2 regions of the Streptomyces sp. NPDC051452 genome follow, and region 1 is predicted to be linked to the other one. Evidence: riboswitches for the same ligand, from Rfam matches in the RefSeq annotation. Region 1 holds a riboswitch; the other holds the start of a gene.

Region 1 (4,159 bases):
CACGGCTCCTACGTCCCGCTCCAGGGACAGCTGATGTCCGAGGCGTTCAGCTCGACCCTGCACATCTCGTTCGACGTGCGCGGTGGTCTGCTCGTCCGGCAGATCCACCACTGGGCCGCGCTGATCTTCCTCGCCGGCATGTTCGTGCACATGATGCGCGTGTTCTTCACCGGCGCGTTCCGCAAGCCGCGCGAGATCAACTGGCTGTTCGGCTTCCTGCTGTTCGTCCTCGGCATGTTCACCGGCTTCACCGGTTACTCGCTGCCGGACGACCTGCTCTCCGGCACCGGTGTCCGCTTCACCGAGGGCGCGATCCTGTCCATGCCGATCGTCGGCACGTACATCTCGATGTTCCTCTTCGGCGGTGAGTTCCCCGGACACGACTTCGTCGCCCGGTTCTACTCGATCCACATCCTGCTGCTGCCGGGCATCATGCTCGGCCTGGTGGTCGGCCACCTGATCCTGGTCTTCTACCACAAGCACACGCAGTTCGCGGGCCCCGGCAAGACCGAGAAGAACGTCGTCGGCATGCCCCTGCTGCCGGTCTACATGGCCAAGGCCGGAGGCTTCTTCTTCCTGGTCTTCGGCGCCATCGCGGCGATCGCGGCCATCGCGCAGATCAACCCGATCTGGGCCATGGGCCCCTACCGCCCGGACCAGGTGTCCACCGGCGCCCAGCCCGACTGGTACATGGGCTTCGCCGAGGGTCTGGTCCGCTACATGCCGGGCTGGGAGATCAACTTCTGGGGTCACACGCTCGTCCTGGGCGTGTTCATCCCGCTGGTGCTCTTCGGTCTCGTGCTGATGGCGATCGCGGTCTACCCGTTCATCGAGTCCTGGGTCACCGGCGACAAGAGCGAGCACCACATCCTGGACCGCCCGCGCAACGCCCCGACCCGTACGGCGTTTGGTGTCGCCTGGGTGACGGTCTACATGATCGGTCTGGTGGGCGGTGGCAACGACCTCATCGCCACCCACTTCCACCTGTCGATCAACGCGGTCACCTGGTTCGTCCGGATCTTCTTCTTCGCCGGACCGGTCATCGCGTTCATCGCCACCAAGCGGATCTGCCTCGGCCTGCAGCGCCGGGACCGCGAGAAGGTGCTGCACGGTCGCGAGACCGGCATCATCAAGCGGCTGCCGCACGGTGAGTTCATCGAGGTGCACGAGCCGCTCAGCCAGGAGCAGCTGCACACGCTCACCGCGCACCACCAGTACCGGCCGGCCGAGATCGGCCCGACGGTCGACGAGAACGGCGTCGAGCGCAAGGTGAAGGCCACGCAGAAGCTGCGTGCGAAGCTCTCCAGCGCCTTCTACGGCGAGGACAGCCAGATCCCCAAGCCGAGCGTCGAGGAGTACAAGGAGATCACGAGCGGCCACGGCCACCACTGATCCTCGCGTCGCCACACCACGGTGAAGGGCCCCGTCCGGGTTGCGGACGGGGCCCTTCACCCTGTTCCGGGCTGGATAGGGTGGTCTACGACTTGCAGGACTGTGTACGAGGAGCGGCTGATGAGCGCTGTGACCCCCGCTGGAGGCGACACCGCGGCGGGCCGTTCCTGGCCCGTCCTGCTGAACGGCCTGCTGAACGGCCGTGACCTGAGCGCCGACGAGACCGCCTGGGCGATGGACCTGATCATGCGCGGCGAGGCGACCGACGCGCAGATCGCCGGCTTCATGGTGGCGCTGCGGGCCAAGGGCGAGACGGTCGAGGAGATCTCCGGGCTGGTCCGGACGATGTACGAGCACGCCAACGTGATCGAGGTGCCCGGCCCGGCCGTCGACATCGTCGGTACCGGCGGTGACGGCGCCAAGACGGTGAACATCTCCACCATGTCCTCGATCGTCGTCGCGGGCACCGGTGCGAAGGTCGTCAAGCACGGCAACCGCGCCGCCTCCTCCGCCTCCGGGTCCTCCGACGTCCTGGAGCAGCTCGGGATCAATCTCGGCCTGACCCCGAGACGGGTGGCGGAGGTCGCCGAGGAGGCCGGCATCACCATCTGCTTCGCGGTGAAGTTCCACCCGTCCCTGCGCCATGTGGCCGCCGCGCGCGGCCAGCTGGGCATCCGGACCACCTTCAACGTGCTGGGTCCGCTGACGAACCCGGCCAAGGTGCGGGCCCAGGCGGTCGGCGTGGCCGACCCGCGGATGGCGCCGATCGTGGCCGGTGTGCTCGCCGAGCGCGGCAACTCGGCGCTGGTCTTCCGGGGCGACGACGGCCTGGACGAGCTGACCGTCACCGCCACCTCCCGGGTGTGGGTGGTGCGCGACGGCAAGGTCACCGAGGAGACCTTCGACCCGCGGGACGTGGGCATCGACCTCGTTCCCGTGGACGCCCTGCGCGGCGCGGACGCGGCCTACAACGCGGAGGTCGCCCGCCGTTTGCTGGACGGCGAGCGGGGCCCGGTGCGCGACGCGGTGCTGCTGAACTCGGCGGCCGCGCTGGTCGCCCTCCATCCGACCGACGCGTCCCTCGCCGACCAGCTGCGCGCCGGCATGGCCAAGGCGCGGGAGTCGATCGACTCGGGCGCCGCCAAGCGGTCGCTGGAGCGATGGGTGGCGGCCACCCACGCCTGACCCGGTCCCGTACGAGGCGCGGTCCACATGGCGGACCGCGCCTTGCGCGCCGAAGATCGTGTGGCAGGATACTGAACCAGGTCATGAGTGACAGTCATGAGGCCCCGGCCGACTGTCCGGCAACCCTCCGTCCGTGGCGGGGTGCCCCGGGTGAAGACCAGGTCGTGGACAGCAAGGTCCGCGGCAAGCGCGGACCCCTCACGAATCTCCAGGGGTCCTGGTCGTCGAGGGAGCCTTCCGTGAGCAAGCGAATGCGATAGGGCCGCAGAGCCCCGCCTCCGCATCCCCCTTTTCCCCTCGCCCGCGCTGGAGCCGTGTCCGCTCGCGCGGTGAGTTCCAGCTGCCCACGGGAGTTCCCGCATGTCCGTCACCACTGCCACCACTGCCACCACTGCCGCCACCACCGCCGACCAGCCCGTCTGTGCCCCGCTGCCCGTGCTGGGCCGGGACGTCACCGTCCCGCTCGTGACCGGCGGCGAGGTCGGCTACGCCGCGCTCGACTACGCGGCCAGCGCCCCCGCCCTGCAGCGCGTCTGGGACGACGTCGCCGCCTACGCCCCGTACTACGGCAGCGTCCACCGCGGTGCCGGCTACCTCTCGCAGCTCTCCACGGACCTGTTCGAGAACGCCCGCAAGACGGTCGCCGCCTTCCTCGGCTGCCGCGCCGACGACCAGGTGATCTTCACCCGGTCGACCACCGACTCGCTGAACCTGCTGGCCCGCACGCTCCCGGCCGGCTGCCAGGTCTTCGTGTTCGAGACCGAGCACCACGCCTCCCTGCTGCCGTGGCAGGACGCCCGCGTCACCTACCTCGACGCCCCGCGCACCCCGCGTCAGGCCGTCGAGACCCTGGAGCGGGCCCTCGCCGACCGCGACCCGCACGGCCCGGCGCTGGTCTGCGTCACCGGCGCCTCCAACGTCACCGGCGAGCTGTGGCCGGTGCGCGAGCTGGCCGCGGCCGCCCACGCGCACGGGGCCCGGATCGTCCTCGACGCCGCCCAGCTCGCCCCGCACCACCCGGTGGACCTGCGCGACCTGGACGTCGACTGGGTCGCCTTCTCCGGGCACAAGCTGTACGCCCCCTTCGGCTCCGGTGTGCTGGCCGGCCGCGCCGACTGGCTGCGGGCGGCCGAGCCGTACCTCGCGGGCGGCGGCGCCAGCCGCAAGGTCACCCGGCGGGCCGACGGCGCGGTGGACGTGGAGTGGCACGAGAGCGCCGCCCGGCACGAGGCCGGCTCCCCGAACGTCATCGGCGCCTACTCCATCGCGTCGGCCTGCAAGGCGCTCACCGAGGCCGGCTGGGACACCCTGGTCGCCCGGGAGCGGCACCTGGTCCGCACGGTCCGCGAGGGCCTCGCCGACGTCCCCGAGGTGCGGTTCCTGTCCCTCTTCGGCGACGACGCCCCGCGCGTCGGCGTCCTCTCCTTCGTCGTCGAGGGCTGGAACAGCTCCCACTTCGCCGCCGCCCTGTCCGCCGAGTACGGCATCGGCGTCCGCGACGGCCTCTTCTGCGCCCACCCGCTGGTCCGCACCCTGCTGGGCAGCGACCCGCAGACCCAGGGCGAGTGCGGGGCGCCGGAGG
Region 2 (4,159 bases), on a different contig from region 1:
CCGCGCGGGCCGACCTGGTGGTGGACGGCCCGGCGGGCGTGGTGGACCTGCTGCGCAGGCTGGCGGCTCAGCTGGACTGACCGCCCGGGGCGTCCTCGTCCAGGGCGTGCAACTGGTCCAGGAACCAGCGGGCGGGCGGCAGCGCCGTCGCCGCCGCGGCCAGCCGCTTCGACCGCTCCGCCCGCTCGCCGTCGGGCAGGGTCAGCGCCTGGTGCAGCGCCCGTGCCGTGCCCGTGATGTCGTAGGGGTTCACCACGATCGCGTCCTCGCCCAGCTCCTCGTACGCCCCCGCCTCCCGGGACAGCACCAGCGCGCAGCCCTCGTCCGAGACCACCGGGATCTCCTTGGCGACCAGGTTCATGCCGTCCCGGATGGGGTTGACGAGCGCCACGTCGGCGAGTCGGTAGGCGGCCAGCGAGCGCGCGAAGTCGTCCTTGACGTGCAGTACCACCGGCGTCCAGCCGGCCGTCCCGTACTCCGTGTTGATCTCGTCGGCGACCCGCCGCACCTCGGCCGTGTAGTCGCGGTACACGGCCAGGTCCTGCCGGGAGGGGTAGGCGAACGCCACGTGGACGACCCGCTCGCGCCACTCGGGGTGGTCCTCGAGCAGCTGCCGGTACGCCAGCAGCCCGCGCACGATGTTCTTCGACAGCTCGGTGCGGTCGACGCGGACGATGGCCTTGCGGCCCTCGCCGATCTCCTCCCGCAGTGCCGCCATCCGCTCGTCGACGTCCGGCTCGTGGGCCCGCTCGCGCAGGAAGTCGGCGTCCGCGCCGAGCCCGTGCACGCCGATCCGGGTGCCCGAGGGGATGCCCGGGCCGAGCACCGCGTGACAGCAGTCCCGGAAGGCGTCCGCCCAGCGCCGGGTGAGGAAGGCCGCCCGGTCCGCGCCCAGGATGCCGGTCAGCAGCTCGGCCGCGATGTCGTCGGGCAGCAGACGGAAGTAGTCCGGCGGCGCCCACGGGGTGTGCGAGAAATGGCCGATGCGCAGGTCGGGGCGGAGCCGGCGGAGCATCCGGGGGGCGAGGGCCAGGTGGTAGTCCTGGATCAGCACCGCCGCGCCCTCGGCCGCCTCCTCGGCGAGCGCCTCGGCGAACGCCTGGTTGTAGGCCTCGTAGGAGGCCCACCGCCGCCGGAACTCCGCGTCGAAGACCGGCTCCAGCGGTGTCTGGTAGAGCAGGTGGTGGACGAACCAGAGCACCGAGTTGGCGATGCCGTTGTACGCCTCGGCGTGCACCGTCGCGTCGATGTCCAGCATCCGTACCCGCTGCCCGCCGGTCTCCTCGGCCGGCAGCAGCCCGCCGCCCGCGCGCCGCACGGCCGCCCGGTCACCGTCGCCCAGCGCGGCGCACACCCACACCGCGTCGGTGTCCGGCCCGATGGCCGACAGCCCGGAGACCAGCCCGCCGCCGCCCCGTTTGGCGCGCAGTGAGCCGTCGTCGAGCATCTGATACGAAACCGGGCCGCGATTGGACGCGACCAGCACCTCAGCACCGTGCGTGGAAGCCATACGCCTCAACCTAGCCCGGCCCGGAAACGCTCAAACGTACGGTCCGCCCCGCAAGGGGCTGTATACGGCCGTTCTCCGGCGGCGGCCGCCCGTGTCCCTCAGGCCACCCGGCGTGCCGCGTACTCCGCGATCTCCGTCATCGGCGGCCGTTCCTCGGTGTCCACGGAGTAGGTGCGCGGCCTGAATCCGTCCGCGCCCCGCTCGAACTGGGTGAGGGAGGGCCGGACCAGGTGTCCGCGGGCCAGCCGCAGCTGGGCGGTGCGGTAGATGGCCGCCGCCATCCGGCCCAGCGCCTGGCCGTCCTGGTGGCGGTGCTTGCGCACGCCCACGTCCACCTGGGCCAGCGCGTCGAGCCCCACCAGGTGCAGGGCGTCCACCAGCATCCCCAGCTCCACGCCGTAGCCCACCGGGAACGGCAGCCGTTCCAGCAGGGAGCGGCGGGCCGCGTACTCGCCGCCCAGCGGCTGCACGAAACCGGCCAGCTGCGGCCAGTGCAGGTTCAGCAGCGGGCGCGCCATCAGTTCGGTGACCCGGCCGCCCTGTCCCGTGGCGCCGCCGAGCGGGCGGTCGTACATGCCCTTGACGAGGTGCACGCCGGGGTCGGTGAGCAGCGGACCGACGATCCCGGAGACGAAGTCGGAGGAGAACTCCCTGAGGTCGGCGTCGATGAAGCACACGATGTCCCCGCCGGTGACCAGCAGCGAGCGCCAGAGCACCTCGCCCTTGCCGGGGACGGCGGGGAGCCGGGGCAGGATGTCGTCGCGGTGGACGACCCGGGCGCCCGCCGCGGCGGCGACCGCCGAGGTGCGGTCGGTGGAGCCGGAGTCGACGACGACGATCTCGTCGACCAGCGGCACCTGTTCCACGAGGTCGTGCCGGATCACCGCGACGATGTCGCCGACGGTCTCCTCCTCGTTGAGCGCGGGCAGGACGACGCTGATCGTCTGCCCCGTGCGCTGCTTTGCGGCCAGGAGCCCGTGGAGCGGACGATCGGTCACGGACCAGGAGCGGGTGGCCAGCCAGCGCTCGACTTCTTCCAGCACGGTCTGCGGCTCCTCACGTTGTCTCGCGGTTCGGACGACTATCTCAACTGTCCTGGCCTTCGGTTACAGTCTTGAACAACGCCGGTGACCATCGCATGTCGGGGGTCGCGCGCGTTCACAACCGAATACCGCTCATCCAGAGGGGCAGAGGGACACGGCCCGATGAAGCCCCGGCAACCCTCCAGCCGGCACTCGTCTTCCACGCGAGGCTCCCGGCTAGGGAAGGTGCCAAATCCGTCTCGCGGCGAGACGCGTCGCGAGGAAGATGAGGAGAAAGGGCCTCGCCTCCATGGCTGCGCAGACAGTTGCAAGCACCGGCAATCCCACCGTCGACCTCGGGCCCGCCGCGGCCCTGAGCTGCCGCGAGTGCGGTCACCGCGTCCCCCTCGGCCCCGTCTTCGCCTGCGCGGAGTGTTTCGGTCCGCTGGAGATCGCCTACGACTTCTCCGGCTATGACGCCGAGGAGCTGCGGGCGCGTATCGAGGCGGGCCCCGCGAACATCTGGCGGTACGCGCCGCTGCTGCCCGTGCCGGCCGACGTCGCCGACAAGCCCAACCTCAACCCGGGCTGGACCAAGCTGGTCAAGGCCGACAACCTGGCGGCCGAGCTGGGCGTGACCGGCGGTCTGTACGTGAAGGACGACTCCGGCAACCCGACGCACTCCTTCAAGGACCGCGTCGTCGCCCAGGCCCTGGAGGCCGCCCGCGCCTTCGGCTTCAGCACCCTCTCCTGCTCCTCCACCGGCAACCTCGCCGGTGCCGTGGGTGCCGCGGCGGCCCGCTCCGGCCTGCGTTCGTGCGTGTTCATCCCGCACGACCTGGAGCAGGGCAAGGTCGTCATGGCCGCGGTCTACGGCGGGGAGCTCGTCGGCATCGAGGGCAACTACGACGACGTGAACCGCTTCTGCTCCGAGCTGATCGGCGACCCGGCCGGCGACGGCTGGGGGTTCGTCAACGTCAATCTGCGGCCGTACTACGCGGAGGGGTCCAAGACCCTGGCGTACGAGATCTGTGAGCAGCTCGGCTGGCGCCTGCCGGACCAGATCGTGGTCCCCATCGCCTCCGGCTCCCAGCTCACGAAGATCGACAAGGGGTTGCGCGAGCTGGTGGAGCTGGGACTGGTCGAGGACCGGCCGTACAAGATCTTCGGCGCGCAGGCCGAGGGCTGCTCGCCGGTGTCCACCGCCTTCAAGGCCGGCCACGACGTGGTCCGCCCGCAGAAGCCGGACACCATCGCCAAGTCCCTCGCCATCGGCAACCCGGCCGACGGGCCGTACGTCCTGGACATCGCGCGCCGCACCGGCGGTTCCGTGGAGGACGTGACGGACGAGGAGATCGTGGACGCCATCAAGCTGCTGGCGCGCACCGAGGGCATCTTCGCGGAGACGGCGGGCGGGGTGACCGTCGGCGTCACCCGCAAGCTGCTCAAGGAGGGCGTGCTGGACCCGGCGAAGAGCACGGTCGTGCTGAACACCGGCGACGGACTGAAGACCCTCGACGCGGTGGCCGGCACCGGCCTGACCGCCACCATCCGCCCCACCCTGGACTCCTTCCGAGAGGCTGGCCTCGCATGAGCGTGACCGTTCGCATCCCGACCATCCTGCGCA

Evidence for each region. A riboswitch is a leader RNA that binds a small molecule or an ion and turns the genes downstream of it on or off. The one in region 1 is predicted to bind S-adenosylmethionine.
Region 2: another riboswitch for S-adenosylmethionine. It lies ahead of thrC (threonine synthase); the one in region 1 lies ahead of ACIBA9_RS14105 (aminotransferase class V-fold PLP-dependent enzyme).

What each region holds. Positions count from the first base shown of each region.
Region 1 covers NZ_JBITEB010000004.1:408,030-412,188, reverse strand. The annotation lists gene ACIBA9_RS14115 (cytochrome bc complex cytochrome b subunit) at 1-1,392, shown strand, start outside; gene trpD (anthranilate phosphoribosyltransferase) at 1,513-2,577, shown strand; SAM riboswitch class IV at 2,657-2,773, shown strand; gene ACIBA9_RS14105 (aminotransferase class V-fold PLP-dependent enzyme) at 2,938-4,159, shown strand, end outside.
Region 2 covers NZ_JBITEB010000018.1:51,123-55,281, reverse strand. The annotation lists gene otsB (trehalose-phosphatase) at 1-80, shown strand, start outside; gene ACIBA9_RS31650 (trehalose-6-phosphate synthase) at 68-1,510, opposite strand; gene ACIBA9_RS31645 (glucosyl-3-phosphoglycerate synthase) at 1,609-2,553, opposite strand; SAM riboswitch class I at 2,683-2,825, shown strand; gene thrC (threonine synthase) at 2,843-4,126, shown strand; gene ACIBA9_RS31635 (MoaD/ThiS family protein) at 4,123-4,159, shown strand, end outside.